DNA from 3 places in the Actinoplanes sp. NPDC051861 genome. Region 3 is predicted to be linked to each of the others. Evidence: riboswitches for the same ligand, from Rfam matches in the RefSeq annotation. Region 3 holds a riboswitch; each other region holds the start of a gene.
The links. A riboswitch is a leader RNA that binds a small molecule or an ion and turns the genes downstream of it on or off. The one in region 3 is predicted to bind S-adenosylmethionine.
Positions count from the first base shown of each region.

Region 1: linked by a shared signal. The riboswitch ahead of AB0M02_RS25210 (aminotransferase class V-fold PLP-dependent enzyme) and the one ahead of AB0M02_RS32330 (GNAT family N-acetyltransferase) in region 3 are both predicted to bind S-adenosylmethionine.
Region 2: linked by a shared signal. The riboswitch ahead of thrC (threonine synthase) and the one ahead of AB0M02_RS32330 (GNAT family N-acetyltransferase) in region 3 are both predicted to bind S-adenosylmethionine.

Region 1 is NZ_JBFAYE010000010.1:49,001-59,182, reverse strand. Features, by position in the region: gene AB0M02_RS25220 (glycoside hydrolase domain-containing protein) at 1-1,298, opposite strand, end outside; gene AB0M02_RS25215 (EAL domain-containing protein) at 1,332-3,614, opposite strand; gene AB0M02_RS25210 (aminotransferase class V-fold PLP-dependent enzyme) at 3,681-4,901, opposite strand; SAM riboswitch class IV at 4,913-5,026, opposite strand; gene AB0M02_RS25205 (DUF1684 domain-containing protein) at 5,089-5,877, shown strand; gene AB0M02_RS25200 (M20/M25/M40 family metallo-hydrolase) at 5,888-6,946, shown strand; gene AB0M02_RS25195 (hypothetical protein) at 7,082-7,621, opposite strand; gene AB0M02_RS25190 (SDR family NAD(P)-dependent oxidoreductase) at 7,711-8,721, opposite strand; gene AB0M02_RS25185 (NUDIX domain-containing protein) at 8,917-9,390, opposite strand; gene AB0M02_RS25180 (ribosomal protein L7/L12) at 9,539-10,182, opposite strand, start outside.
Region 2 is NZ_JBFAYE010000001.1:114,173-124,354, forward strand. Features, by position in the region: partial or broken gene AB0M02_RS00650 (DUF3263 domain-containing protein) at 1-180, shown strand, start outside; gene AB0M02_RS00655 (AAA family ATPase) at 177-2,408, opposite strand; gene AB0M02_RS00660 (hypothetical protein) at 2,516-3,130, shown strand; gene AB0M02_RS00665 (alpha/beta fold hydrolase) at 3,177-5,984, shown strand; gene AB0M02_RS00670 (ABC transporter permease subunit) at 5,981-6,853, shown strand; gene AB0M02_RS00675 (GNAT family N-acetyltransferase) at 6,892-7,755, shown strand; SAM riboswitch class I at 8,120-8,256, shown strand; gene thrC (threonine synthase) at 8,267-9,547, shown strand; gene AB0M02_RS00685 (hypothetical protein) at 9,764-10,182, opposite strand, start outside.
Region 3 is NZ_JBFAYE010000016.1:33,382-43,563, reverse strand. Features, by position in the region: gene AB0M02_RS32370 (PIG-L family deacetylase) at 1-559, opposite strand, end outside; gene AB0M02_RS32365 (PHB depolymerase family esterase) at 690-1,910, shown strand; gene AB0M02_RS32360 (glycoside hydrolase family 3 C-terminal domain-containing protein) at 1,918-4,041, opposite strand; gene AB0M02_RS32355 (helix-turn-helix domain-containing protein) at 4,096-4,650, shown strand; gene AB0M02_RS32350 (hypothetical protein) at 4,725-6,188, shown strand; gene AB0M02_RS32345 (NUDIX domain-containing protein) at 6,209-6,610, shown strand; gene AB0M02_RS32340 (hypothetical protein) at 6,607-6,891, opposite strand; gene AB0M02_RS32335 (DUF1963 domain-containing protein) at 6,911-7,729, shown strand; SAM riboswitch class IV at 7,753-7,868, shown strand; gene AB0M02_RS32330 (GNAT family N-acetyltransferase) at 7,880-8,413, shown strand; gene AB0M02_RS32325 (nuclear transport factor 2 family protein) at 8,397-8,795, opposite strand; gene AB0M02_RS32320 (glycosyltransferase family 39 protein) at 8,841-10,182, opposite strand, start outside.

The DNA.
Region 1 (10,182 bases), on a different contig from region 3:
CGGCGCAGATCGTCCACCATGTGCACGAGCGCCCAGGTCCAGTCGATGCCCGGCCGGTTCAGCGCGTGCGCGTCGGCGAGTGCGGTGTGCGCGAGCGCGCTGGCCTGGCGGAAGAACCGGTCGGCGCCGCGGGCCATCCGGTAGCCGATCGGGAAGTTGCCCTCCTCCTCGCACACCCGGATCAGCGATTCGAGCAGGTCGCCGAAACGGCCCGGCGCGATCGCCGAGAGCAGCGGCAACTGCGTCTTGTAGATGTCCCACATGGTGCAGATGTCGAAGGCGTACGGGCCGGAGTTGGGCCAGAACGGGCTCTCGTCGTCGGCGATGCACGGCTTGATCAGCGAGTGGTACATCGCGGTCGCCATGACCGTGCGTCGCGCGGGGGTGCCGCCGTCCACCTGGACCCGGCTCAGGTAGTCGCGCCAGCGGGACTGGGTGCGCCCGCGTACGTGCTCGAACGCGGTCCCCTGCCCGACGCCGCACTCGCGTTCCAGGTTCGCCCGGGCCTGGTCGCAGCCGCGCAGCGAGAAGCCGAGCCGGACCTCGATGGTCTCCCCGGCCCGCACCGGGCCCATGAAGATCATGCCGAACGGGCGCAGCGTGGTGTTCCGGATGCTGTCGAAGTCGAGCCGGGTACCGCCGGGGATCAGCCGCCGGTCGTACCAGAGCATCTGCCGCCAGTTCGGGCTGTCCACCTCGAGGTAGACCGAGAGCGGTACGCCCTCCATGACCACCGTGCCCTGCGCCCGGCCGTGCCCCATGCTCTCGGCCTGGGCGCGCAGCGGGACGGTCCGGCCCAGGTCGATGCCGAGGCCGCCGCAGGACAGGTCGATCACGACCCGGGCGCTCTGGTGGTCGGGGAAGGTGAAGCGGTGCACCGCGACCTTCTCCCCCACGGTGATCTCGCAGCGCACCCCGGTGTCCAGGTTGGCCGCGTAGTAGCCGGCCTCGGCCCGCTCGTCCTCGAGCGGCCATGACTGCCCGAGGTCGTCGAGGGGCTGCACCATCGGGGTGACCCGCACATAGTTGTAGTACTTGCGGATCGCGCCCGTGCCGGACTGCTGGAAGTGGGTGAACCCGGAGGCCTGCAGCCGGGGGAACATCTCCTCCGGCACACCCTCGGTGTTCTTGGCGTACCGGCCGTAACCGGTCGGATAGGCACCCGAGTACGCACAGGCGGAGACCATGCCGAGGGGCGAGGTGGCGCCCGGGTGGGTGTTGCCCACCTGAGGCTTCGGCCACCACCAGGTGGCGGCGAGACCGTGAGCTCTGGGGAGATCGGTTGCCGCGGTGCCGATGAAGGGATCAACGTTTTCGAGGATGGCCGGACTCTAACCGGCCAGGACCGTCCCGGTGGTTTCGTTCAGGTGAACTCCCCCGGAGGAGATGATCATCTTGCCGTCGCGCAGCATCCGGTCGAACTCCGCGCCGGGCAGCGGCTTGCTGAAGAAGTAGCCCTGCACGGCCGGGCAGCCGGCCGCCTGCAGCGCTGACCAGTCGGCGAACTCCTCGACGCCCTCGGCGATCGTGGACATGCCCAGTGAGCGGGCCAGCCACAGCACCGCCGAGATGATCGAGGACTTGCGCGGGTCGTCGGCGAGACCGGCCACGAACGAGCGGTCCAGCTTCACGATGTCGGCGGGCAGCGACTTGAGCCAGGTCAGCGAGCTGTATCCGGTGCCGAAGTCGTCGAGGGCGATCCGTACGCCGAGTTGCTTGAGCGCGGCGAGCCGCTCGCTGACGTCGACCGTGGACGACAGCAGCGCGGTCTCGGTGATCTCCAGGACCAGGCGGGACGGGTCGAAGTACGGCAGGGCGGCGAGGATCCCGGCCACCATCGGCACGAACTCCGGCTCGGCGAGCTGGCGGGGGCTGACGTTGACCGAGACGTAGCCGAGCCGGTCCGACCAGTGCAGCAGGTGGTCGACGGCGGAGCGCAGCACGTGCTCGCCGAGCGGGACGATCAGGCCGGTCTCCTCGGCGGCGCCGATGAACTGGCCGGGGCCAAGGATGTCGCCCTCGGGGGAACGCATCCGGACCAGGGCCTCGGCGCCGACGATCTGGCCGGTGACGGTGGAGACCACCGGCTGGAACCAGAGCGGCAGGCTGCGGCGCGGGTCGTCGGCGAGCGCGCGGCGCAGGCGGGCCTCGGCGGCGATCCGCTCCTGCACCGGCACCCGCAGGTCGTCGGTGAAGACCTGCAGGCGGTTGCCGCCGCCGCGCTTGGCGGCGTACATGGCGGTGTCGGCGGCGAGCACGACGTCGTCCGTGGAGGCGTCGCCGAACGCGGTGGTGACACCGAGGCTGACGGAGACGGGCAGCTCACCGTCGCCGAAACGCAGGGGCTCGGCCAGGGCGGCGAGGATGCTGTTGCCGACCCGCAGGCCGGTGCCGGCCGGGCCGGGCAGGGCGACGACGAACTCGTCGCCGCCGAGCCGGGCGATCAGGGCGCCGGCCGGGACGACCTGGGTCAGGCGTACGGCGAGCGCGCGCAACACGTCGTCCCCGGTGGTGTGCCCCGAACCGTCGTTGATCGACTTGAACCGGTCGACGTCCAGGTAGATGACGCTGACCGGCTCCGGGTTCTCCGACAGCAGCAGCGCCAGGTCGTTCTCGAAGGCCTTGCGCGACAGCAGCCCGGTGAGCGAGTCGTGGCGCACCTGGCGGCGCAGTTCGGCCTCGTGGTCACGGGTCGCCGTGACGTCCAGGCAGTGCACGAAGATCAGCTGGAGGCGGCCGCGCCGGTCGTAGAGGCCGGTGCTGTGGATCTGCACCCACATGAGCGAGCCGTCGGCGGCGCGCCGGTACTGGCGGGTCAGCGTGACCGGCTCGGTGTACTCGGTGAGCGTGTGCAGCAGGTCCGCGCCCTCGTTGTCGACCGGGACGATCGGCAGCTGCTGGACCGTGAAGCCGGCCGGCAGCTCGTGCGGCAGCCCCAGCCACTCCCGGTAGGCGGCGTTGGTGCGCAGCAGCAGACCGTCCGGGGCGATCATGGCCATCGGCACCGGCGTCTCGTCGAAGGCGACGCTGAGCTGGGCCTGGCTCTCCTGCAGGTTCTCCTGCGCGCGCTTCTCCTCGGCCTCGGTGAGGCCCCACTGGATCACCTGGAAACCGGCGGCGAACAGCACCGCGGCGCCGTGCAGCAGGGCCCAGACCAGCGGGTGGGCCATGGCCGAGTTGTGGTCGTAGGTGTGGTCGCTGACCAGCGTGCCGAAGACGCCGTGGTGCAGGGTGGTGGCGACCAGGAACGCGCCGAACGGGGCCCAGTCGCGGTAGAGCGCGAGCGCGGCCACCACGATGAAGAAGCTGAAGTGCGACTCGGTGAGGCCGCCGCAGAGCGCGACGAAGCCGCCGCAGGCCACGGTGAACCCGAGGGCCACGCTCACCGAGCGCAGCCGCCGGTTGCGCAGCCGGACCGCGGCCGCCAGGGCCGGCAGCACCAGGCCGTCGGTCAGCAGCAGCGCGTACGCCGCCTCGTCGCCCTGCAACGCCCCGAAGACGGTCAGGATGACCATGACCACGGCGAGAAGCACCGTCAGCAGCCGATGCCGGCCCGCCCAGTCCTCGTCACGCAGCCCGCCGCCGGCCGGTAGCCGGTCGCGGAGCCGTGCCATCCACGTCACCACGTCCAGCAGGATCGGCCCGCGGCCCGATCGGGTCAGGATCTCCCGGGTAGCGGCTCAGGTGCGAAGTGCCGCGCGCAGCCCGGCGAGCAGCCGGTCCACGTCGTCCGCGGTGCTGCCGAGGCCGAAGCTGGCGCGCAGCAGGCCGGGCGTTCCCGCACCGCACGTCCCGGTCTGGGCGGAATCGGTCAGCCGGCGAACCAGGGGGTGGGCGCAGAACTGGCCGGCCCGCACTCCCACGCCGTGATCACGGCCGAGGACGCCGGCGATCTCCGCCGGGTCGCGCCCGTCCAGAGCGATCGAGACGATGCCGACGCGCGGGTGGCCGGGTCCGAAAACGCTCACCTCGGTCGCGCCCGGAACCGTGGCCAGGCCGTCGCGGAGCCGGGCGAGCAGGGTCTCCTCGTGTGCGAGCAGGGCGTCGCGGTCGGCGGTGGCGAGCGCCTCGCAGACGGCGGCGAGGGCGACGGCGCCGAGCAGGTTGGGGGTGCCGCCCTCGTGACGGGCCGGTCCGGTGGCCCAGGTGATCTCGCCGGGGCGGTCACCGACGACGGCACTGGCGCCGCCTCCGGCCAGGTGGGGCGGTGCGGCGTCCAGCCAGTCGGCGCGACCGGCGAGGACACCGGCACCGAACGGGGCGTACAGCTTGTGACCGGAAAAGGCCAGGTAGTCGGCGCCCAGCTCGGTGAGGGAGACCGGGTGGTGCGGCGCCAGCTGAGCGGCATCGACAATCATGCGTACGCCGTAAGCGTGCGCGACGTCGGCCAGCTCGCGGATCGGCCAGACCTCGCCGGTGACGTTGCTCGCGCCGGTGATCGTGACGACCGCCTGCCGCGTCGTTTTCAGCGCCTGGTGGAGTGCCGCGATCGCCTCCTGCGGCGACGACGGGGTCGGCAGACGCAGCTGGTTCGGCCAGGGCAGCAGGTTGGCGTGGTGCTCGCCGTCGAACAGGATCGTGGTGGTGCCCGGCGGCAGGGAGCGGGCGAGCAGGTTGAGCGCGTCGGTGGTGTTGCGGGTGAAGACGATCTCGTGTTCCTCACCGGCACCCACGAACTCGGCCACCACGTCGCGAGCGAGCTCGTAGGCGAGGGTGGAGGCGTTTGCTCGTACCCCTGTGCCCCGATGAACGGAGCCGTAGCGCGGCAGCAAGTCTTGGACCGCGTCCGCCGCGGCACGCACGCACGGCGCCGACGCCGCGTAGTCGAGGTGGGCGAAACGGACGACCTCACCGTGCGAGAGGGTGACCTTCAGATCGTCGCCGACGATGTCGAGATTCATGGCGTCTCCGGTGCTCGCGCTTGCCGCGTCGGTCGACACGGCCCGGTCCTCACCCGGGGCACCCCATCGCGAGACGGAAGGGTTGCCGGCCAGCAAGCCGGGGCTGTGTGCTGGCACTCATGACCTGAGCCAGGACAGTAGCAGAGCCGTATTTCCCATGCAACAAGTAGGGTTTATCGTCGAGATCATGACTTCTCGGTTCCAGGAAGAGTGGGAGGAGTGGCACGCCGGCCACGAGCAGCGGCGCGCTTCCCCGCACGGGTTCCTCTCGATCACCGGACTGCATTGGCTGGATGCCTCGCCGCGGCGTTTCGACGGGGCGCCCGGGTTGTGGAGCAGTGTCGACGACCGGGTGACGGTTGCGCTCGGTTCCGGTGAGCAGCTCGTTGCCGACGGGGTGGTGGTCACCGGCACCCATCAGTTCCCGCCGATTCCTGAGCGTGGTGACATCACCGTGGACGCCGGCTCTCGCACGAAGATCGAGATCGCGCGGCGGGGCGGGTATGACGTTGTTCGGCCGCGGGATCCGTCCAGTCCGGTGCTTGCGGCCTACCCTGGGACGCCCGCATATGCCGCCACCGAAAAGTGGGTTGTTTCCGGATATTTCGTAGCTTTTGATGTTCCGGTGCCTACGCCGGTGGGGTCGGTGGCGGAGGGGATCGAGCACGTCTACGAGTCGCCGGGGCGGGTGGTCTTCGAGGTCGGCGGGCAGGAGCACTCGCTGATCGCGTTCAACGGCGGGGCGCCGGGGTCGCTGTTCGTGCTGTTCACGGACGAGACGTCGGGGCTGACGACGTACGCGGCGAACCGCAGCCTGTTCATCGCACCCCCGGCTCCGGACGGAGCCGTGGTGCTGGACTTCAACCGGGCCACGAACCTGCCGTGCGCGTACACGGAGTTCGCGACGTGCCCGCTGCCGCCGGCCGGGAATCGGCTGCCGGTCGCGGTCGAGGCGGGAGAGAAGAAACCGCTGTAGCTTCGGTCCGATGGAGGAACTTGTCGATGCGGCGGTGGAGCTGATCGGGATTCGTTCCACCGCGGATCGCCCGGACGATCTGCAGCGGGCCCTGGATCTCGTGGTCGGGCTGGTGGGGCCGGGGTTCCCGGTGCGCCGGTTCTCGTCGGGCGGCAAGCCCAGCGTGCTGATCGGCCCTCCGTCGCCGCGGGTCGTCCTCAACGCGCACCTGGACGTGGTGCCGGGTGAGGCGTCGCAGTTCGCCGCCCGGCGCGAGGGTGACCTGCTCTACGGCCGGGGTGCCCACGACATGAAATGCGCCGCCCTGGTCATGGCCGCGGTGTTCCGCTCCCTCGCGCCGAAGCTGCCCTACCCTCTCGCGCTGCAGCTGGTCACCGACGAGGAGGTGGGCGGCTTCGACGGGACCGGGCACCAGGTCGCTCAGGGCGTCACCGCGGACTTCGTCGTCATCGGCGAGCAGAGCAACCTGCGGGTCGTGGCGGAGTCCAAGGGGATCATGCAGGTCCGGCTGACCGCGACGGGGCGCACGGCGCATGCGGCATATCCGTGGCTGGGCTCGAACGCGCTGCTCACGATCCTGGAAGCGGTCCGGCGTCTGATGGAGCGGTTCCCGGTGCCGTCCGAGGAGGTGTGGTCGACAACGGTCAACGTGGCGAAGATCGAGACGGGGAACACCGCCTTCAACGTGGTGCCGTCGTCGGCGACCGCCTGGCTCGACATCCGGTTCGTCCCCTCCGACGCCGACCTGTTCGATCGGCTCGGTGAGATCGCGGGGCCGGGCGTGTCGGTCCACCTCGACGCGATGGGGGCGCCGCACCACGCCGACCCGTCGTGCCGGGAGGTGCGACTTCTGCAGGAGGCCGCCGAGTCGGTGGGCTTCGACGGGTCACTGCTGCGCAAGCACGGCTCGGCGGACGGCCGGTTCTACTCCGCGCGTGGCGTCAACGCGGTGATCTTCGGGCCGGGCGGGGACGGGCAGCACGGACCCAAGGAGTACGTCGACCTGCGAACCTTGCGGCCCTATCACGACGCGCTGACCGGGTTCCTCAGGTCGCTCACCGCGGGGTGAGCAGCGCCCTCGCCGTTGGCCGGCCCCGGGTCTCGCCTGGCGCCGCTCTCCCACAGCTGGTCTCGCTCGGCGCCGCTCTGCCACAGCGGGTCTCGCTCGGCGCCGCTCTCGCACAGCTGGTCTCGCTTGGCGCCGTTACTCCCACAACTGGCGGTACAGATCCCGGGTCTCGGCTTCGCTGAGGGTGGAGAAGTCGACGGAGTCGCCGCTGAGAGGGGTCTCCACGTGCGGCGCCTCCAGGACGCGGTCCGCGACTCGGATGGCGATCTGGTTGCCGACGGCCTGGGCGGACCACGCGGCGAAGGGTTCGCGGTCCGCGGGCTGGAGCCGGACTGTCACGGCGAGTTCGCCGTCCATGTCCTCGTAGAGGTCGACGAGGTTGGCCCGGGTCACCACGAAGCCCTCGTCGAGGAAGTAGCACCAGTCGCCGCCGTTGCCGGGGCCGGGCACGCCGCCGTCACCGGGTTTGCACGCAGATTCGCCGATTCGCTTGATCACCTGCACCGAGATCGGGGTGCTCAGGTCCCGGGGCGTCGCGGACGGCACGGCCGGGAGGGGCGGCAGCGAATCCGCCCGGTCGCGGGTGACCGAGAAGCCCACCAGTCCGATCACGACAAGCACCAGGACCATGGCCACGGCGATCCCGGCCTTTCCGAGGCGGTTCCATGCGGCCATGTCGTCGTCCTGTCCGGGGTCAGGCGGGGTCGAGTCTATCGATCATGGCATCCAGGCGCACGCTCCTCTGTCCGCCGTCCCGTGACACTTCATCGCCCGCCTCCAGCGCCCGGCATCCCATCGGCCCCCGCGCGCACGGGCGCCGCAACACCGGGTGCCGCAACACCGGGCGCGCTCACCGCCGCAACATCGGGCGCGCTCGCCGCCGCAACACCGGGCGCCGCAACATCGGGCGGGCTCGCCGCCAGCCCGTCGGGCGTGCTCGCCGCGGCGAACTCGGGGCGGATCGAGGAGGGGCGGGAGCCGTCGATGTCGGTGAAGTCGTATTCGGAGGCCAGCTCGGCGGCGACCAGGCAGCGGCCGGTGTGGCGGCGCACGTGGGGGTCGGCGGCGAGGGCGGCGACGGCTCGGCCGGCGAACTGTGGGGACTCCGAGTTGGACAGGTCGAAGAAGTCAGCCGCTCGCATGACGCCCTCGGTGCGGACGAGGCCGGGATAGAGCGCCACGGCGGTGATGTCGCGTTGGGCCAGCTGGGCGGCGGTCACCGCGACCATGCGGTCGTCGGCTGCCTTGGCGACGCTGTAGGCGACCTGGTCGGCGCCGTTGAGGTAGCTGCCGGGGAAGAACGAGACGGTCACGACCAGGGCGCCGGGGCGGAGGATCGGGACGGCTAGGGCGGTGGTTGCGTAGTGAGCGCGTACCCCCGAAGTGAACATGTCGTCCCACACGCGCAACGGCTGCTCCCAGAACGAGCCCTCCATGTCCGCGTGGCGATCTTCATGGTAGGCGGCATAGCCGCCCCAGACGTTGTTGACCAGCAGGTCCAGGCCGCCCTGCTCGGTCCGCACCCGTTCGATTAGCGCCGCGGTCTGGTCGTCGTCGGTGTGGTCGCAGGGCACCGCCACGCCGACGCCGCCGGCCGCGGTCACCGCCTGAGCGGTCTGCTCGACGGTGCCACCGACGGCCGGGAAGGTGACGTGATCGCCGGTGGAGCGGCCGGTCACATAGACGACGTGGCCGGCGGCACCGAGTGCCAGCGCGATGCCCTTGCCGACGCCTCGGCTCGCACCGGTCACCACTGCCACACGTCGCTCGGTCATGGCTCGGAGAGTGCCAGAGGGGTATGACAGTTTCCGAACCGTCCATTGTGGCGGGCTCGACGAGCGGCCAGGATGGGTGGACGGGCGGCTGGTGATGCCGCTGATGTCGAGGGAGGCCGGACATGCGTACCGTCAAGAGGCTCGTCATCGTCGTAGCCGCCGCCGTGGCCACGTTGCTCGCCTGGCAGGCGGCTGCTACCGCGGCGTCGATGGTTGAATACGCACTGCTCTGATCCTGTTCAGGGTGGCCCGGGTGAATCGGTTGAGATCGGGGAGCGCCGACGGAGCGAACCAGCCCAGTTCGCTGATCTCCTCCTGATCGGGAGCCGGCGTCCCGCCGGCGAGTCTCGCCTGATAGACGGCGGTGACGTAGGCGACCTGGTCACCGTTGGGGTAGGTCACCTCGAAGTCGGCGCCGCCGAGAACGTCCAGCAGGCGCAGCTGATCGATCTGGCCTCCGGTCTCCTCCCGGATCTCCCGCACGGCCGCGTCGGCCGGGGACTCGCCGATCTCCACCGCGCCGCCGGGGATCGCCCACCCGTCCTCGGAGCCGGCGTGACGCACGAGCATGAGGCGCGCGTCGTCGTCGGTGACGATGACCGACACGGACGGCAGCAGGATCAGTTCGTGGCCGATTCGGGCCCGGAGGCCGGCCAGGTGCGAGGACATACCCACCAGGGCACAGTAACGACGTCGGTGTCCTGCCTCGGTGAAGACACGCTCAAAGGCCGCCGCACGGGCAGCGGCTCCGGCGTCGTATCCACGCCCGGACGACGGGCACAGTTTCGCCGGAGTGAGCGGGCATCATGTAGCCGATTCACCGGGGCTGCGCGGGTCGGATAATTCTCGCTTCTGCCCATGTCCGGGCAAGCACAAGTTGAACTTCGGCGCCGACCGAAAGAAATTCCATGATCGTTCTTTCGGCAGTCGAACGATCCACGTTCAGTTGAATTATCTGCGGCAGATTGTTCAGGACGTCCGTGGCTGCGGCCGCGTCCAGCCTGCCCGCCTTCGCCACCAACTGCAGGCTGGTGATTTTCTTCCGGTCGGCTTGATGCAGCACTACGTCGTACAGCCGTCCGTCATCCGCGAGGTGCCTTTCGTCAGCGTCGAGAGATGACGGCAGTTCGTGCGCCTCGAGACTGAGGCCATGTAGTAGGTCCACCATTTTGTCAGCGGTGTCGCCGTCCAGCCCGCGAGCCAATGTGGTCGGTAGCCGCTTGGTGATCTGGAAAGCCTCCATGCCGCCCAGGCCCGTAACATCCCGAACCACACCGACGGCCGTCTTTCTATCGTTTTGTGCGATTGACGTCAGAACGACGTCGAAGAGGCCGGCTCGGGGCGCAGGGTTACTCAACCTGGGCACCGGAGGCGGCGCCTCGCTGATCAGCTCGATGTCATGTTCATCAACGGCCGCCGGAAAGTCCCGGGCATCTGTGGGGCTCCCGCGCTGCGGCCCAG
Region 2 (10,182 bases), on a different contig from region 3:
TGGAAGCACGCCGGCGCCAAGGAGCAGGCCATCCGGGACACCTTCGGCCTGTCCTCGACACGCTATTACCAGTTGCTCAACGCCCTGTTGGACAACCCGGCCGCGCTGGAGCAGGACCCGGTCCTGGTCGGCCGCCTGCGCCGCCTCCGTTCCACCCGGGCCCGGACGCGACGGCGTTAGGGCTGGTGCGTGGAGGCGTATGCCTCCAGCCACGCCACCTGTGTCGGGTCGAGGGAGGCTCGCACCCGCTCCCGGGCCGTCGCCACGTTCGCCGCGGTGACCGTCGTGGCCTCGAGGGAGTCCCGCATCGCCGCCAGCGCCGACTCCCGGATCAGCGCCGAGCAGTCGGCCGCCGAGAACCCCTCCAGCTCCGCGCCGAGCTTGACCAGGTCGACCGTGTCGTCCAGCGGGACCGCCCGGGACGACGCCCGCAGGATCGCGGCCCGCGCGTCGGCGTCCGGTGGCGGGACGTAGACGAGCCTTTCCAGCCGCCCGGGCCGCAGCAGCGCCGGATCGATCAGGTCGGGCCGGTTGGTGGCGCCGATCACCACGACGTTGCGCAGGTCCTCCACCCCGTCGAGCTCGGTGAGCAGCGCCGCCACCACCCGGTCCGTGGTGCCGCCGTCGGTGGCCTGGCCGCGGGTCGGCGCCAGCGCGTCCACCTCGTCCAGGAAGACCAGCGTCGGCGCGGCCTCCCGGGCCCGGCGGAACAGCTCGCGCACCGCCCGCTCGCTGTCACCGACCCACTTGCTGAGCAGTTCGGCGCCCTTCACCGAGAGCACGTTGGCCTTGCCGGTCCCGGCGATCGCCTTGACCAGGTAGGTCTTGCCGCATCCGGGCGGGCCGTAGAGCAGCACGCCCCGCGGCGGCGAGACGCCGAGCCGGGCGAACGTGTCCGGATAGGTCAGCGGCCACAGCACCGACTCGGTGAGCACCTGCTTCACCTCGACCATGTCGCCGACGTCGTCCAGGGTCACCGCGGCGACCTCCAGTGTGGATTCGGCCATCGAGGTGGGCCGGACCACGTCCAGCGCGCCCTCGAAGTCGCTCATCGTGACGATCGCGGCAGATTCCGCCGCGTCGGCCTCACGGCCTTCGGCGACGACACGCAAGGCCGCGCGGACTCCGGCTTCGCGGGCGAGGGCACCCAGGTCGGCGGCGACAAATCCGGGGGTACGCGCGGCGACGTCATCAAGCCGAACGTCCTCACCGAGCGGCATCCCCCGGGTGAGCACGGTCAGCTGCTCCCGGCGCATCGCGGTGTCCGGCAGCGGCACGGTCAGCTGGACGGCGAGCAGGTCGGGTGCGCGCAGCGACGGGTCGACCGCCTCGGGACGGCTCGTCGTGCAGACCACGGCAGCGCCGGCCGCCACGGTCTCGGCCAGCAGCTGCCGGAACACCGTGGAGATGGGTCCCGGCTCCTCGCGGGGTGCGAGCGCCTCCACGTCCGAGATCAGCAGGACGGCGGGGTGCTTCTCCCGTACCTCTGTGGTCAGCTCTCGCAGCCGCGCCGCCGCGGCGTTGTTGGTCAGCGCGGCCAGCTCAGGTCCCCAGACCGGCCGCACCGCCGCGCCCACCGCCGCACTCACCGCGCGGACCAGCGCCGACTTGCCGGACCCGGACGGACCGGTGATCAGCACGCCGAGCGTCACCTTGGTGCCGAGCCGGGCCAGCACCTCGCCGTGGTGGAAGCCGAGGTCGAGCAGTTCCTCCAGCTCCTTGGCCTGTGCGCGCAGGCCGGGCAGGTCGTCCAGGCTGGGCGGGGGCACCTCGGGATCGGTGGACGCGGGCGAGCCGGACCGGGCCGGGCGGGTGGTCGCCGTCCCGCCGGCCGCCACCGGGCCGTCCTGCCAGCCGACGACGGTGTCCATGGTGACCAGGGCGGCGTCCCCGCCGGCGAGATCGGTCACGGTCAGCAGCGTGCTAGTCCAGCCGTAGCCGACCCGGTTCGCCAGGCTGCGCCGCGCCGCCTCGACGAGCGATCGGTGCGAAGCGTCCGGAATGACGTCCTGCGGCAGCAGCGACACGTCGTCCCCGTTGCTGACCACCTTGCCGAGCAGGGCCAGGCGCAGCATCTCCGGCGAGACCACGGCGACGATCTCGGGCGGTCCGGCCAGGGTCACCCGGCGGGCCTCCACGACCGGTGCCGGGGTGACCGTGACCTGGCCGCCGTCGCGCAGGCCGAGGTTGCCGAGCGTGAGGTCGTCCGCGTAGAGCAGGGCCCGGCCCGCGGTCGCCTCGGCCCGCGCCACTATGCCGGCCGTGGTCCGGGTGCCGGCGAGCTTCACCGGGTCGCCGGGGCGCAGCGCGAGGGCGGCCATCACCTCGGGGTGGAGCCGGACTATGCCACGTCGCGCGTCCAGGGCCGCGGGCCGCAGGGTCGCCGTCAGCGTGAGATCATCAGCCACCGCGGATGCCTCCGATTGATCGTTGGGGGCTCTCATAGTCCACGCTATCCGCCACGGGGCCGACGGATGAGTCCCCGTGGCGCTGCCATGCCTTCTGGAGGCCGTTGATGAGGCGCAGTCCTCTCGTCGTGATGTCCGCCGTGCTCGCCCTCGCCGCCCTCACCGGGTGCAGCGACGACGGCGAGGAGAAGGCGGCCGCACCCGGGGCGTCCGGCGCGGCGAACGCCCAGCCGACGGTCTCGCTGGACGTGCCGACCGGCGCGCCGGCCAACGGCTCCAAGCCGGGTCTCGCGGAGGGGACCCGGGAGGCGGGCGAGGCGTTCCGGATCGTTGCGACCGGCGGCGGCCCGTACGAGGTGGGCGAGACGCAGGCCGACCTGACCGAGTCCGGCCTGCTCGGCAACCCGGTGGACAGCGGCGGCTGCGTCACCGCTACCGGCACCGGCCTGTTCGGCAGCCCCGAGGTGTACCTGTCCCAGGGCAAGGTCGTCATGGTGAGGGCGACCAAGGACGACTCGCGGATCGGCACCGCCCTCACCGACGTGCAGGCCGAGTTCCCGGAGGGCAGGGCGGTGTCCGGCAGTGGCGGCCTGCAGGGCTGGGAGGTCGTCGAGGAGACCAACTCGCTGCTGTTCGTGGCGACCGGCGGGACCGTGAGCGCGGTGGCCGGCGGTGTCAGCGCGAGCGTGACCAAGAACTTCACCGCCGGCAGCGGCTGCTGAGAGGTTCACAGCCGCCGCTCAGCCGGATCGGGCTAGCGTGTGCGCCATGTCTGCCCTGTCCGCCGGGTTGCGTCGCATGCTGCCCCGGCTCACCCGGCGCCGGGCCGTCGCGGCCGCGGTGGCGATCCTCGTGGTCGCCGCCGCGGTCGTCTGGGCCGTCCGCCCGGAGCAAGTCGCCTGGACCACCGAAGATCTGCGGCTCACCGTCCGGTCGGGTCCGTCCGGCACAGAGCCGGTCGAGCTGGACACCCGGTTCTACCTGCCCCGGGAACGGTCTGGCAAGGTGCCCGCGGTGCTGCTCGCGCACGGTTTTGGCGGTTCGAAGAACGCGTTGAGCTCGGACGCCGAGTCGCTGGCCGAGCGCGGCTACGCGGTGCTGACGTACACCGCACGTGGTTTCGGCCGCAGCGGCGGGCAGATCCACCTGGACCACCCCGACTACGAGGTACGCGACGCCCGCGGCCTGATCGACTGGCTCGCCACCCGTCCCGAGGTGCGCACCGACGCCGCCGGTGACCCCCGGGTCGGCGTGGTCGGCGGGTCGTACGGCGGTGCCCTCGCGCTGCTGCTCGCCGCACAGGACCAGCGCGTCGACGCGATCGTCCCGTCGATCACGTGGAACGACCTGAGCACCGCGTTCCTGCCGCAGTCCGCCGCCACCGACGCGGTCGGCGTGTTCAAGAAGTCGTGGGCCGGGCTGTTCTTCGGCAACGGCACCGCGGCGACCGAGGGCGCTCTCAGCCAGGCCGGGCTCGCCGGCGGAGGACAGGATCAGCCCGGCAACGGCGCGGGCGCGCCCGCTCTTGACCCGGCGTGCGGGCGGTTCGCCGCCGACGTGTGCGCCGCGTACCTGCAGATGGCCACCACCGGCATCCCCGACCAGAGCACCCTCGACCTGCTCCGGACGTCCAGCCCGGCGGCCGTCCTCGACAAGATCAAGGCGCCCACCCTGCTGGTCCAGGGTGCGGTCGACTCGCTCTTCCCGCTCTCCGAGGCCGACGCGAACGCCAGGGGCATCGCCGCGACCGGCACCCCGGTGCGGGTCGCCTGGTTCACCGGCGGCCACGACGGCGGTGCCGGGCCGGACTCCGACTCCGACCGGGTCAAGTTCCTCACGCTGCAGTGGCTCGATCACTACGTGGCCGGCGAGGGCAGCCGGCCGAGCGACAGCTTCACCTGGTCACGGGTGGCCGGGTTCAGCGCCCTCGACCGAGGGCTCGTGACGAACGGGTACAGCGCGGACGCGTACCCCGGAATCGCCGGAACCGGAAGCACCCAGGTCTCGCTCGAGGGATCGGCGCAGCCGATCGCCAACCCGCCCAACGGCAACCCGGGCGCGCTCAGCTCGCTGCCCGGCATCGGTGGCCGGCTCAGCTCGCTGCTCAGCGGTGGCGTGGCGATGGACGTGCCGGGCCAGTTCGCCTCGTTCAGCTCGGCACCGCTCACCGAGGCGGTCGAGGTGGCCGGCTCGCCCACGCTGCGGCTCAGGGTCGCCTCGCCGACCGGTGAGGCCGTGGTCTTTGTGAAGCTCTACGACGTCGACCAGAACGGCGCCGCCACGCTCAGCGCGGGCCTGGTCGCGCCGGTCCGGCTCACCGGGCTGCCGAAGACGATCGACGAGGCGACGGCCGTGACGGTCACCCTGCCCGCGATCGTGCGGCGTCTCGACGCGGGACACACACTGCGGGTCGCGGTGGCCACCTCCGACCAGGCCTTCCTCACCCCGGCGCAGCCGGCCACCTACACCGTCGCGGTGGAGCCGCAGCTCACGCTCCCGACGCTGGTCGGCACGCCGATCGCGAACCCGGCGGTGATCTGGTGGTACGTGCTGGCCGGCGTCGTCGGCGCCATCCTGCTCGGCCTGCTGGTTCTGATCCTGGTGCTGCGCGGGCGGCACCGGAGGCAGGAGCGCGCGGTGACCGAGGAATACGCGGACACGCCCCTCGTGGTCAACGGGCTGCGCAAGGCGTACGGGGACGGGTTCGTGGCGGTGCAGGAGATCGGCTTCACCGTGCAGCGCGGTCAGGTCGTCGGCCTGCTCGGCCCCAACGGCGCTGGCAAGACCACCACGCTGCGGGTGCTGATGGGCCTGACCACACCGACCGCCGGTGAGATCTACGTCTTCGGGCACCGGCTGGTCCCCGGCGCACCGATCCTGTCCCGGGTCGGCGCGCTGGTCGAGGGACCGGGCTTCCTGCCGCACCTGACCGGCGAGCAGAATCTGCGTGCGTATTGGCAGGCCACCGGCCGGCCGTGGGAGGACGCTCGCTTCGAGGAGGCACTGGAGATCGCCGGGCTGGGCGACTCGGTGCACCGCAAGACCCGCAAGTACAGCCACGGCATGCGGCAGCGGCTCGCTATCGCGCAGGCCATGCTCGGCCTTCCCGAACTGCTGGTGCTCGACGAGCCGACGGACGGCCTGGACCCGCCGCAGATCGCCGAGATGCGCCGGGTGCTGCAGCGGTACGCGACCGACGGCCGTGCTGTCCTGGTCTCCAGCCACCTGCTCGCCGAGGTGGAGCAGACCTGCACACACGCCGTGGTGGTCAACAAGGGCCGGATCGTCGCGTCCGGCCCGGTCGAGGAGATCGTCGGGGAGTCGCCGTCGGTGCAGCTGGACGTCTCCGACGTACCGGCCGCCACCCGGGTGCTGTCCGACCTGGGCGTGCGCTCGGTGACCCCGGACGGCGCCTCCGGCCTGATCGTCGACATGAACGGGACCGCCCGCTCCGAGGTGGTCGCGTCGCTGGTCGAGGCGGGCATCGGGGTGGACCGGCTGGTGCCGCGACGGCGTCTCGAGGACGCGTTCCTGGCCCTGGTCGGCGACAACTCGCGAGGGAGTGGGGACCGATGAGCACCACCGTGGAGGCAGCGGCCGGCTACAAGGCCTCGCGTACCCTGCCGCTCTGGGCCGAGGTGCGGCGCCAGGCGTCCCGGCGGCGTACCCAGCTGGCACTCGGCTTCATGGTCCTGCTGCCGCTGATCATCCTGGTGGCGTTCGAGTTCGGCGGCGACGGGAACGCCGACGAGGACGGCGACGGTGGTGGCGCGTTCAGCAGCATCGCCGACCTGGCCACCTCGGGCGGTCTGAACTTCGCGCTCTTCTGCCTCGCCGTCTCCGCCGGATTCCTCCTGGTCGTGGTCGTCGCGCTGTTCTTCGGCGACACGGTGGCCAGCGAGGCGAGTTGGGGCAGCCTGCGTTACCTGCTGGCGGTGCCGGTGCCCCGGGCCCGGCTGCTCGGCGTGAAGCTGATCGTCGCGGCCGGATACTCGCTCGTGGCCCTCTTCACGCTGGTCGGCACGGGCCTGCTGATCGGCACGGTCCGTTACGGCTGGGGACCGCTGGGCAGCACCATCGCCGCCGAGATCCCGCCCGCCGAGGGCATCCTGCGGCTGCTCGGCATCGTGGCATACCTCGCCGTCGTGCTGCTCGTGGTGGCCGGCCTCGCGTTCCTGCTCTCGGTACTCACCGACGCCGCGCTGGGTGCCGTCGGCGGCGCCGTGATGCTCTGGATCCTGTCCAGCATCCTGGACCAGATCACCGCGCTCGGCGCCATCCGCAACTTCCTGCCGACCCACTACGCCGACGCCTGGCGGGGCTTGCTCTCCACACCGGTGCAGGGCGAGGATCTGGCGAAGGGCGCCATCTCCGCGGTCGTGTTCGCCACGATTTTCTGGGGCCTCGCCTTCTACCGATTCACCAGGAAGGACATCACGTCCTGACGGACATTCGGCCGGCGCTTCCCGCCGACGCCCCAGCGGTGGTCACCCTGCGTGCGACGGTCTATCCCTATTTGGTACGCGGTGAGCACTCCACCCGCCGCATGATCAGCTCACTGCCGTCGACCGGTGTGGGCTGGGCCGGCTTCGTGGCGTGCCGCGACGGTGCCGTGGTCGGCTGGGCCGCGGCCTACCGCAACCCGCGCTCCGCCGACGGCCTCGGCCAGATCTCCCTGCTGCACGTCCACCCTTCCCACCGCCGCCGGGGCATCGGCACAGCCCTCCTGGGCGTGGTGACCGGCCACCTGCACGCGATCGGCGTGGAAGGGGTCGCCGCCACCGTCACACCGGACTCCCTCGGCTTCGCCCGCCGCCACGGCTTCCAGCCCACCCGAGATCTGCGATATGCGGTGCTTGACCTGCACGGTTTCAACCAGTCGGAGATGTCATCGCCCGGCGTGCGGCTTGTTTCTCTGCGTGAGGTCGACGAGCACGCGCTCTATGCCGCTGACGTCGCGGCGGCCACCGACGAGCCCGGCGACTCGCCCCCACAGCCGGCGGCCTACGAAACGTGGCGATACGACATTTGGGAGGAACCGGACCTCGACCGGGACGCGAGCACCGTCGCCCTCTCCGGCTCCTCCGGCTCCGAGATCGTTTCGTTCTCCCTGTTGACCCGGGACGGCGCGCGCGTGTGGTCCGACATGACGGCCACCGTCCCGTCCTGGCGGGGCCGTGGACTGGCTCGCCTGGTGAAGACCGTGGCCCTGCGCCGGGCCGCCGAGGCCGGAGCCACCACCGCCTACACCGCGAACGACGAGTCCAACCTCCCGATGCTCGCGGTGAACACTCGTCTCGGCTACCGCCAGGTCGCCACCCAGCTGGCCTGCCGAGCCACCCTCTAACCCGCCAACCCCCACCCAGCGTGTGGAGTTGGGGTGCGCAGGGGGGCCGAACTTCACACGCAATGTTGTGTGGGCTTGGTGTGTGGAGTTGGGGTGCGTGGCGGGGCGTAAGTCGACACGGAACCGGGTTGGGGTTGGGGTGGGGGTGACCACTTACGCAGGTTGCCGGGTGGGGGTGAGTGTTTTGGACGCGTCAGCGGCCAGCTCGCCGCCGCGCGGCCCTCGGCGGGAGCAGCGGTCTGTACGCCCCACCCCGCTACGACAGCAAGCTCTTGAATTTGATCCTTGATGAACACGCTCACACATCGGGAAACCGTGGTGGCATCGGGCGAGCGCCGTCGTAAGGTGTTGGAAACAACTGAATACCTCATCCAGAGGGGCTGAGGGATACGGCCCGTTGACGCCCCGGCAACCACTACGCATGTCTCGAGGGAGAGACCAAGCGTGGCAGGTGCTAATTCCGTCCCCGTTTCGGCAGGTCGCCGCGGGGAAAGATGAGAGGAACCCCTCGATGACGTCTACCGTCAGCGCACCCACTGCCACCGAGTCGCCCGCCACGGGCCTGATCTGTCGCGCCTGCGGTGCGCAGTACCCGCTGGCCGCGCAGCACGCCTGTTACGAGTGTTTCGGCCCGCTCGAGGTCGCCTATGACGAGGCGGCGCTCGCGCGGGTGACCCGGGCCCAGATCGAGGCGGGTCCGCAGAACATCTGGCGTTACGCGGCGCTGCTGCCCGCCGGGCAGGACCCAGCCGCGCGGGTGACCCTCGACCCCGGGCTGACCCCGCTGGTGAGTGCGCCCCAGCTGGCCGCCGCGATCGGTCTGCGGGCGCCGCTGTGGGTGAAGGACGACTCGCAGAACCCGACCCACTCCTTCAAGGACCGGGTCGTCTCGGTCGCGCTGACCGCGGCCAAGCAGCTGGGCTTCAACCGCTTCTCCTGCGCCTCCACCGGCAACCTGGCGAACTCGGTGGCCGCACACGCCGCCCGTGCCGGTGTGCCGAGCATCGTGTTCATCCCGGCCGACCTGGAGCCGGGCAAGATCATCACCACCGCGGTGTACGGCGGGGACCTGGTGGCGATCGAGGGCTCCTACGACGACGTGAACCGGCTGTGCAGCGAGCTCGTGGAGACCGACGAGTTCGAGGACACCGCGTTCGTCAACGTGAACGTGCGGCCGTTCTACGCCGAGGGTTCGAAGACCCTGGGTTACGAGGTGGCCGAACAGCTTGGCTGGCGGATCCCGGCGCAGGTGGTCATCCCGATGGCCTCGGGTGAGCTGCTGACCAAGGTGGACAAGGCGTTCTCCGAGCTGGTCGAGATCGGACTGGCCGAGGCCCCGGAGGGCGGCTGGGCGGTCTTCGGCGCGCAGTCCGAGGGCTGCAACCCGATCGCCACGGCGCTGCACGCCGACACCGACGTGATCACGCCGGTGAAGCCGACCGGCATCGCCAAGTCGCTGAACATCGGCGACCCGGCCGCCGGGCCGTACGCGATCGAGGCCGTCAAGCGGACCGGCGGCTGGATGGACTACGCGAACGACGAGGAGATCCGGGAGGGCATCCGGCTGCTCGCCGAGACCACCGGCATCTTCGCCGAGACGGCCGGGGGCACGACCGTGGCGGTGCTCAAGAAGCTCGTCGCGAGCGGCAGGCTCGACCCGGCCAAGGAGACCGTCGTCTACAACACCGGCGAGGGTCTGAAGACGCTCGACGCGGTCGCCGGCCAGGTTGGACCGACCCACACCATCAAGCCGTCGCTGCGCGGCGCACGCGAGGCTGGCCTGCTGGGATAGCTGTCAGTAACCGGACATCTGCCGGTTGTCGAATATTCCCTCCTCCGAGGACTTGCACTCCGATCTCCGGATCGGCAATATGCTCTCTGCGGGAGGACGTGACGCCGTACGAGGCCCCTCACCTGGACATTGGCGACAATCTCCGAGGGACCCAACGACCCAGTGCTGACCCACGCGGAGGCACTGTGCGTCCGTCCTCCCGACCAAATCTCCTGTTCAGCGCCTTCGCAGGGCGCGGTTCACCCATGGGCGCAGCGGCAGGTCCTCGGGATATCCGCCGTCGCGCAGGCCGGCCCGGCGCTCGAAGACGTTGCGGGCGCCGAAGGACCGGGACACCGAGATCGACCAGCCGCACGCGAGCCAGTACGCGGGCCAGAACAGCGGCCCCAGGACGGCGTACTGCCCGGCGTGGCGGCTCTCGTGGGCCAGCAGCGCGCTGCGCTCCTCGGCCAGCAGCCACTCCGCGGTCCGTTTCGTCAGGATCACCGAGCCGACCGTGAAGCAGGACGCCGGCGGCATGCGCAGTTTGTAGCCCTCGGCGATCAGCACCCCGTCGCGCCCGCGCCGGACCTTGGCGCCGGTGATCCAGGCCAGCAGGAGTCCGGCCGCGGTGGTTCCGTTGACCGCGGTGAGCA
Region 3 (10,182 bases):
GCTCCGCCATCACCCCCGTGAGCACGGACATGACCGCCTTCCTGGTGTAGATCTGCCGGCTGCCCAGCGCCGTCACCTTCGCCGCCGGATTGAGCCACAGCTGCTGGACCGTCTGCAGCGGCCACCCGCCGACCCGGTCCGGCAGGCGCAGGAACAGCAGAGTGACTCCCGTACCCTCGAGCGTCGCCCGATGCACCGGCCGCCCGCTGACCATCAACGAGTCCTCGACCCAGGTGGTGCCGCCGGTCATCTGCGCGTACGCCGCCATCGCACCCAGTTCCCGGCTCCGCCAGTACGCGGCACCCCGCGCGGCGTCACCCGCGGTCAGGAACAGGGTGGTGACACAGCGACCCGCGGCGAGGTCCGCGCTGATCGCCGGGTTGATGAAGAGCAGGTCGTCGTCCTGGTGTGCCACGACGTTCAGCGTCCGGGCGCACGCCACCTCGGCGGCGTCGGCCGACGCGGCCATGAGCGCCGGTGTGGCCGAGGTCAGCGCGAGCGCCACAGCGCCGGCGAACGACACGGCGCGGCGGATCAGGGAGGTTCTACGCGTGGACACGTGATCCGGATCGGTCGCCGCGCGGGCGCTCTTTCCGAATGCGCGGGGTGCGTTCCGGGTGCTGTTGCCGCCGGATTTCCGCCGCGTTAGGTTCAGATATCGACGAACCTCGCTATCCAGGGGAGTCCGCATGACCGCGCAGATCAGACGCCGCACCGTCCTCACCGCCGGCCTCGCGTTGCCCGGCGCCGCCTACGCCGGCCGTGGCCACCGGCCCGGCACCGTCGGCTTCACCCTCGACGCCGAGACGCTCGACGGCGGCGAGCAGGTCACCTCCGTCACCCTCCGCACCGGCCGGCTCGGGCCGATCGACCCGGCGAGCCTCACCCCGGGCACGTTCACCGTGCACGCCAGGGCCACCAGCCCGATCCCGCTCGCGCCAGGCGACCAGATCTTCAGCGAGTACGACCTGGACCGCCCGGTGACCGCCGCCCGCCTCGACCGCCGCGGCGACGTCGTCCTCGAACTCGACCACGCCGAGGGCCAGGTCGGCGGCGGCACGCTCGGCTACATCGTGAGCAAGGGCCGCAACGTCCGGCTCGACCTCGTGTACACGATCACCCAGAACAGCCCGCTCCTGCTGCACGGCGGCCGGCCGGTCACGATCACGGGCTTCGAACAGGGCCGCCTGGTCAACCGCGAGGTCGACGCGTTCAGCTATCACACCTCGCGCTCGGGCATGAAGTACCGGGTGTTCTCACCGGACCACCGCGGCGGCCGGCGCCCGCTGGTCGTCTGGCTGCACGGCGGCGGCGAGGGCGCGTCGCTCCCGGACGGCTACTACGACAACGAGACAACCCTGCGCGCCAACCGCGGCGCGCTCGGCTTCGCCACTCGCGACGCCCAGCGGATCTTCGGCGGCGCCTACGTCGTCGCACCGCAGAGTTTCTCCGCGTGGATGCTGGACGGCCCGCGCTTCGCCCCGCTGATCCACGAGATCATCCGCGACCTGGTCCGCCGCCACCGCGTCGACACCGACCGCATCTCGGTCGTCGGCTGCAGCAACGGCGGTTACATGAGCATGAAGATGACCTCGGTCTACCCGGAGACGTTCGCCTCCTCGGTGCCGATCTGCGGCGTGGTCACCAACCTGATCACCGACGCCGAACTCGCCGCGATCGACACCCCGACCTGGCTGGTCACCTCACTCGACGACACCACCGTGAACCCGCAGGCCAACACCGTGCACGCCCACGACCTGATCCCCGGTTCCCTGATGACCCTCTACGACCACGTCGTCTGGGAGGGCCACCAGTTCCCCGGCCACTGGTCCTGGATCTACGTCGCCCGCAACGACCCGTCGATCGACGGCACCCACATCTGGCAGTGGATGTCCCGCCAGGAACGCTGAACCACCGTCACAGGTCGAGTGCCGCGGTCACCGCCTCCGGGTCGCCGGAGAACGCCGCGGCCTCGACCACCACCCGCCGAGCCGCCGGCACGAACCCGCCGTCCACCCACCGCTGCAGCGGTCGCGTCGACCCACGGACCACCACGTCAGCCGACTCCCCAGCGGCGAGTGAGACCGGCTCGAACCCGAGCAGCACCCGCGCCGGGAAGTCCGGCGCGCCGGCCAGTCCGTAGAGCTGCACCACGTGCCGCCCGGCCCGCTCCCCCGTGTTCGTCACGCTGACCGTCGCCTCGAAACCCTCGCCCGAGACCGGCTTCACCGACAGCCCACCCAGCGCGAACGTCGTGTAGGACAGCCCGAACCCCAGCGGGAACGCCGCCCGGTGCCCGTCACGGTCGAGCAGCCGCTGCCCGTGCCACCGGTCGTACACGATGCTCGCCGCGTCACGGTCGAAGAACGGCAGATGCTCCTCGCTGACCGGGATCGAGTACGGCAGCCGCCCCGCCGCGTCCGCTTCACCGAGCAGGACGTCCGCGAGCGCGTTGCCTCCCTCGACACCGCCGTACCAGCCCACCAGCACCGCCGGCACCCGGTCCCGCCACTCCTCGGTGATCACCGCGCCGGCCGTCACGATCACCACGATCGTGCGCGGGTTGACCGCCGCCACCGCCTCGATGATCTCGACGTCGATCGGACGGAGCCGCAGGCTCGCCCGGTCACCTCCCGCCGTCGCACCCAGCCCGTCCTGCTCCAGGTTCAGCGCCGGCGCGCCCTCCGGCAGCGGCGGGAAGCACTCCGTCACACCGGGCGCCGCCATCGCGTCCGCACCGAGATACTCACCCTCGTCAGCAGCCGTGTACCCGACCACCACGATCGCGGCGTCCGCGTTGCGCGCCGCCTCTGCCGCGGCTTGCGCATCGTCTTTTTCCACAAGATCCAGATGTACGGAGGAAAGCACGGCTCGCAGCCCGTCGACAGCGGTCACGACCTCCGGGGAGCGCACGTTAGACGACCCGTGGTCGCCGGTGTTCGGCATCGCGGCGAGACGTCCGACCACCGCCACCGACCGCAACGACTCCGCGTTCAGCGGGAGCAGCCCACCCTCGTTCTTGAGCAGCACGATCGACCGGCGCGACACCTCCCGCGCCAGCTCACGGTGCTCGGCGCTGAAGACGACCTCCGCACCCGGTTGCGGCTCCAGGTCACTCGCGTGATGGGCGAGCTGTGTGGCCAGGATCCGCCGCGCCGCCCGGTCCACGTGCTCGATCGTGACCGTGCCGGCCTCCAGCTCCCCGGGCAGCCGCAACGCCCGCTGCTGGCGGAACGGCTCCTCGACGTCGAGCCCGGCCCGCAGCGAGCCACCGGCGTCCCGCAACCCGAAGATGAAGTCCGAAACGGTCACGCCGGTGAACCCCCAGCGCCCGCGCAGGATGCCCTCCATCAGCTCCGCGTTCTGGCCGGCCCACTCGCCGTTCACCGAGTTGTAGGCCGTCATGATCCCGTCGACGCCCTCCTCCACGACCCGGCGGAAGTGCGGCAGGTAGACCTCGTGCAGCGTGGCCTCGTCCGCCGTCACGTCAACCTTGAAGCGGGCGTTCTCCATGCTGTTGAGCGCGTAGTGCTTGGCCACCGCCATCGCGTTGCGCCGCACACCCCGGACGAGCGCGGCGCCGAACTCACCGAGAAGCAGCGGCTCCTCCCCGTACGTCTCCTGAATCCGCCCCCAGGCCGGATGCCGCGGCAGATTGATGCACACCCCGCCGAAGAAATTCGCGCCCTGGGCGCGCATCTCCCGGCCGATCGCCAGCCCGACGCGCTCCTCCAAGCCGGTGTCCCACGTCGCGCCGCGTGCCATCGACACCGGAAACGCCGTCGACGCACCCATCACCACACCGCGCGGCCCGTCGCTGAAGCGCAGTCCGGGGATGCCGAGCCGGTCGACCGCGCCCATCACGATCGGCCTGGTGTTGTACGCGACCGTCATCTCCGCCATGCCCGGCCAGAACTCGTCGTCGCCGTCCAGCAGCCACAGCTTCTCCTCGGTGGTGAGCTGACCCAGTAGCCCTTCCGTCTGCGCGGCGAGGTCCGCACCCGCGCGCACCCGCTCCACCGCTTCCCCGAAGGCCGTCATCCCGTCCCCTTACTGACACTAGTGTAGGTAGTGCAGAGTCTACGATCCTTGGCGATGACCACAAGACGGGTACGCCTCACCGCCGACGCCCGGCGCGGCCAGCTCGTCACCGAGGCCACCGCGCTGATCGCCCGCATCGGCTACCACCGCTTCTCCATCAAAGCCCTGGCCGAGGCCACCGGCCTGACCCGCGCCGGCGTCCTGCACCACGTCGGGTCCAAGGAACAGCTGCTCCTCGACGTCCTGACCCTCCGCGACACCCGCGACTCCGCCGCCCTGGCCGCCGCACCCCCCGACGCCCGCGCCGCCCTCGACGCCATCGTCCGCCGCAACATCGGCCAACCCGAGATAGTCCGCCTCTACACCGTCCTGGCCGCCGAGGCCCTGGATCCCGCACACCCCGCACACCAGTACTTCGCTGCCCGCCTGCGCGACAGCATCACCGCCATGGCCACCCTGCTGGAGACCCGTTTCCCCGGCAGCGGCGAGGAGGCCGCCATCGAGATCTACGCCTACATGGACGGCCTCCAGCTCAACTGGCTCCGCAACCCCGCCATCGACATGTGGCACCACTGGACCCGCTTCGCCGATGCCCTCTTCGCACGATGAGCCCTCCCGGTTGACAGCACCGCGGCCGCAATCGTTCGATTGTCATCGATGTGTTTGCTATCGGAGGGATGCTCGTGAGCCGATCGCTTCGCCGTCGTGGTGCTGTCCTGATCGCCGCCGCGGTCGTCGTCGCGAGTGCTGCCCCGCCGGCCGCCGCCGCGCCACCGGGGCCGGCCACACCCGCCGGGCTCTGGGCGAGCACGATCGGCACCGGTGTCTCCCTCGCCTGGGAACAGCCGCGGGTCGGATCCCCGGCGACGTCGTTCCGGGTGTACGAGGACGACACCGTGGTGGCGCGCGTAAGCACCACCACCGCCTCTCTTGAGGTGCCCTTCGGGTCGTCACACAACTACACCGTGTCGGCCGTCGACCGCCGTGGCCGGGAATCGGCGCGCACCGCCCCGGTCACCGGCCGATCCTGGCTGTACGGCTACAACCCGGAGTGCATGCCGATCTCCGCCGTCCCGATCTCGATCACCGGCACCACCGCAACGGCGATCAGCGTCAGCTGGGCGCGGCACCCGCTCGGCGGCGACCTGGAGCTGAGGCTCGACGGGCAAAGCCTCGGCTGGACCGCGGCGACCGGTGCCCGCATCGGCGGCCTGGCACCCGGATCGGCGCATCAGGTGACGCTGTACCGCACGAATCGCTGCCACATCGACGGTGGCGGCGCCGTCCAGGTGGCCTCGCTCACCGCCACGACCACCGCTGGCAGCGCCACCCCGCCATCGGCACCCTCCGGCCTGACCGTGACCGGCCAGACCGACACCACCGTCGGCCTGGCATGGAGTGCGCCGGCCGGATCGCCGCCGGCCCGGTACGCGATCTACGACGGCGCGACGCTGGTCGCCGTCACGGCCGCGTCGGCCGTCACCGTGGACCGCCTGCACCACGCCACCCGGCACCGGTTCACCGTCGCGGCCCTGGACTCGGCCGGCAACGAGTCCGCGCACAGCTCCGCGGTCACCGCCGCGACCGCGGACTGCATGAGCGAACCGCCCCGGCCCGTCGTCAACGAGGCGACCGCCCTGTCACCCGGTTCGGTGCGTCTGTCCTGGAGCGTGGAGGCGGCTGCCTCCTCGTACACCGTGTTCGATCGGGACGTGGAGGTCGCGACCACGCGATACCCGCACATCGTGCTCAGCGGGCTGCCGTCGGCGTCGGGTCACGCGTACCGTGTCCTGGCTGTTCTTCAGGCCTGCGGAGAGACTCCCCGCAGCCGGCGCACCGCGGTGACCACCCCCGCAGGCCCGGTCTCGCGCCCGGAGGCACCCGCCGGCCTGGCGTTGACCGGCAACGTCCACACGACCTGGCCGTCCGGCGCGGAGGTGACCCTGTCCTGGTCCGGATCAGCCGGCACCTACCGGGTGTACGAGGGCGCCACCCCGGTGGGCGAGACCAGCGGCACCTCCCTGACCCTGCCGGTGGGCGCGGCCACCACCCACGAGTACACCGTCGTCGCCGTCGACGCGGCCGGCCTCGAGTCGGCACCGAGCCCGCCGCTCACGGTACGGGCGACCTACCTGCCTCCGCCCTGACGCGCCGCTAGACTCGCGCGGTGCCGTCACCGATTGACAAGATCGCCTGGATCCTTCTGCGGGAAGGTCGTGTGCTGAGCACCCGGTCGCACGGCAAGGACGTCTACTACCTGCCCGGCGGCAAGCGCGAGCCCGGCGAGTCCGACCTCGGCACCCTGGTGCGGGAGATCCGTGAGGAACTCTCGGTCGACATCGAGCCCTCAACCGCCGAACACGTCGGGACGTTCGAGGCCCAGGCACACGGCCACCGCAGCGGAGTCACCGTCCGGATGACCTGCTACACCGCCCGGTTCACCGGCGAACTGACCCCGGCGAACGAGATCGCCGAGATCGCCTGGCTCACCCTGGCCGACCGCACCCGCGTCTCCCCCGTCGACGACATCATCTTCACCCACCTGCACGACTCCGGCCTGCTGCGCTAATCTACGTCGACAGCAAGCCTGAGCTGCTCCCACCCGCCCACCACGAGGTCCGCCAGCGTCCCGTCCGCCGGCTCGACGATCTGCTGAAGGTTCTCGAGACGCGGCCGCAGACGACTCTCCTCCGCGCTGAGCCAGACGTGGTCACACTCCTCGCAGACCCACAACCTCGTCCCGCTCATCACCACGACGCACTCCAGCACCCACCCACGCTTGCAAACCCCACAGAAGTACTTACCGATGTCCCCGATCCGCTCGATCAGGACGTGCCGCCAGTAATCCATCGTGGCATCATGCTCCGCTATGGATCATCAAGGGCGATTTCGCGGTGCCGCGCTCGCGCTGGACGTCCCGGACGACGAGATCGACGTCTTCGCCGAGCACCTCCGCCTGTCGATCCGCCTGAGCGGAAGCCCCGCCGGCGCACCGGTCGGCCGGTTCGGTGGTTCCCCTCAGCTACCGGACGGCGTGGACTGGCCGGACACCGACGGCAGCCCGTTGCCGTTCGTCTTCGCCGTCGACTGTGCGGCGCTGCCGGCGGTCGACGGCCTCGCCCTGCCCGCCGGCGGATCCCTGCTCTTCTTCCTCGACCACGAGAAGGACCATCTGGCCGGCGGGTCCGCGAGAGTCCTCCACACACCCGCCGGCATCGAGATCACCGGGGATTCGACCGCGCTCGGCGCCACACTCGTCGCCGAGCTGCCCCCGTGGTTCCCGACCGAGGAGGACCTGGAGGACGACGACCTCTCCCCCTTCCAGGAGCAGCTGATCAGCGACGTGCCGCACCTGGACGAACTGAGTGCCCTGGCCGACGAGCTCTGGCCGCGCGGCGACGGGCTCCCCAGCGCCTACGTCGGCGGCTACGCCGACGACGAGGTGATCACGAGCATCGCCGAGCAGACCCTCGCGGGGCGCGAGAAGGCCGGCGAGATCGTCGTCCCGGTGGCGCAGTGGTATTCCGCAGTGGACAGGGAGAAGCACCGGCTGACGCGGGAGTGGGTATCGCTCGCCCGCTTTCCCGTGGACGGCGAGTACTACTACGGCAGCTTCGTGATCCGCGGTGACGACCTGGCCGCCGGGCTGCTGGAACGGGCGCTCTCCGTCACCGAGTTCAGCGAGTAACCGCGGCGGGTAGGATTCGGGCCGGTCATGAGTGCCAGCGCGAAGCCCCGGCTTGCTGGCCGGCAACCCTCCGATCGTGGGCGGGGTGCTCCGGGTGAGGACCGGGCCCGGCGCGTGGTGCGCCGGGCAAGCCGCGACAAGGAGACGCCCATGCCCGAGTTCCGCGCCGCCGGCTCCCGAGACGCCGAGGAGATCGCCGCCGTCCACACGGCCAGCTGGCGCCGGCACTACCGGGGTGCCTACGCCGACTCGTTCCTCGACGGTGACATCGCGGCCGACCGCCGGTCCGTCTGGTCCGCCAGGCTGGCCGCGCCGGCCGGCACCGAGACCGTCGTCGCCGAGGTCGGCGGGCGGGTGGCGGGTTTCGTCCATGTCGTGTTCGACGACGATCCCGCGTGGGGCAGCCTCGTCGACAACCTGCACGTCGCCGCCGCCTGGCAGCGCACCGGCATCGGCACCGCGCTGCTGGACCGCGCCACCGCGGCGATCACCGCGCGGGCGGCGGCGCCCGGAATGTACCTCTGGGTGCTGGAGCAGAACGTGGCCGCGCAGCAGTTCTATCGCGCCTGCGGGGCAGCCCCGGTCGAGACGGCGACGGTGTCACCGCCCGGCGGGGATCCGAGCCGGCTCAACGGCACACCCCGCAAGCTGCGGATGGCCTGGACGCTCAGGAAGGGTTGCTGAACTCCCAGTACGCCCGCAGGGCCGCGATCCGGTCCGCACCGTCGCTGCGATAGGTGAAGACACCGCACACCCGCGCGGCGTGCCCTCCCGGCAGCGTGATGTGGATGCTGCCGACGTCCGCGACCTCGTCACCGCAGAGATAGGACCGCTCGATCTCGAAGCGCATCCCGTCCACCCGCCCGATCACGCTGTCGTAGAACGCGGCGATGGCCGCCGCACCGCGATGCCCGCGGCCGTCCGGGCAGAGCGGTGACGGGCCGACGGGGTCCTCCACCACCGCGTCGTCGGCGAACAGCCCGAGCCACGCCTCGCGGTCCTTCGCGCCGGCCGCGGCCTGGGATCGCCGCGCCAGGTCACGAACAGTCGATACCGTCGATGTCATGCCGCCGAGAATAGAACACGTTCTACTCAGGCGACAGCGCCCGGGTCAGTCGTAGTGCTGGAAGGCCGGCCACAGCTCCGTCCACGGCTTCACCGGACCGCGACAGACCGAGATCAGCACGCCCTGCTCCTCGTTCTCGATGTCCCAGCCGGAATCCAGCCGCCCCTCCACCCGGCACGAATCGAACATCGACGGCGCCTGAACACCGACCAGCACCACCACTTCGGTCCCGTCCGCCGGCCGCGCGATGCGGTGCAATTCGTTCTGCCCGCTGAAGATGAGGCCGGTATCCATGCCGAGCTCCGGCCCATATCGGTGAAGCGCGCCGTGCTCCCCGTAATTGCTGGTGATCACGGCCGCACCCGGCACCGTCGCGGCGATCTCGGCCACCTGCCGCGTGTATTCCGGCCATCCGATCTGGTCCCGGCTCACCTGATTCATCTCGGCCAGCCCGATCGTCTCCTGCACCGCCAGCGGGAACACCGGCAGCGCGAAAGCCGCCGCCAGCAGCACGTTCACCACCACAGCGGCCACCAGCAGCACGCGCCGGAGGACGCTGCGCGCCCAGTTCTCGGTCACCGCGGCGCCGACCGCATAGCAGGCCAGGGCGAGACCGGCGGCGTAGTAGGGCTGTGCGGCCATCACGAACAGCACCGGCAGGAGGAGCAGATAGGCCACCGCGAACGCACGGATCGGCCGCAATTGCGGCCTGCGCAGCAGGCAAACCACGCCGGCCGCAAGCACCGGAAAAAGGGGCAGGCCTATCGCGACGATTTGAAAGGGTACGAGCAGAGCACGCGCCTCGTCACCCTTGTTCTCCGCGAGCGCCGCCGCCATGGACAGTTGCGGAAAGTCGTTGACCACCTGATAGATCGCGTTCGGCAGCGCGATCACCGCCCCGATCCCGAACCCGATCCACAGCCACCGCGACCGCAGCGCCTCCCTCGGCCCCGCCACCGCCAGTGCCGCCAGCAGCGCGAGGATCAGAAGCACGACCAGGAGCTTGTTCCACATGCCCACGCCGGCCGTGACGCCGACACCGACCCACCATCGCGGATCCGCCCGCAGCAGCGCCCGCGCCGCGAACAGCAGCACCGCCAGCCACACCACCGCGTCGAACGCGACCGTGGTCAGCACGTGCCCCACCACCAGAACACCGGTACCCGCCGCCCCGACCGCCGCGAGCGACTGCCCCACCGCGCCCGCGCCCACCTCACGGGCGATCAGCGCGAGCAGCATCGCCACGGCCGCCACCGCCAGCGCCGACGGCAGGCGCAGCCCCCACAGCGTGTCCCCGAACAGCCACACCGCCGCCCGAGCGATCATCGGCGTCCCGGGCGGCTGATCCACGTACCCCCACGCCGGATGCTGACCGAGAAACCGGAAG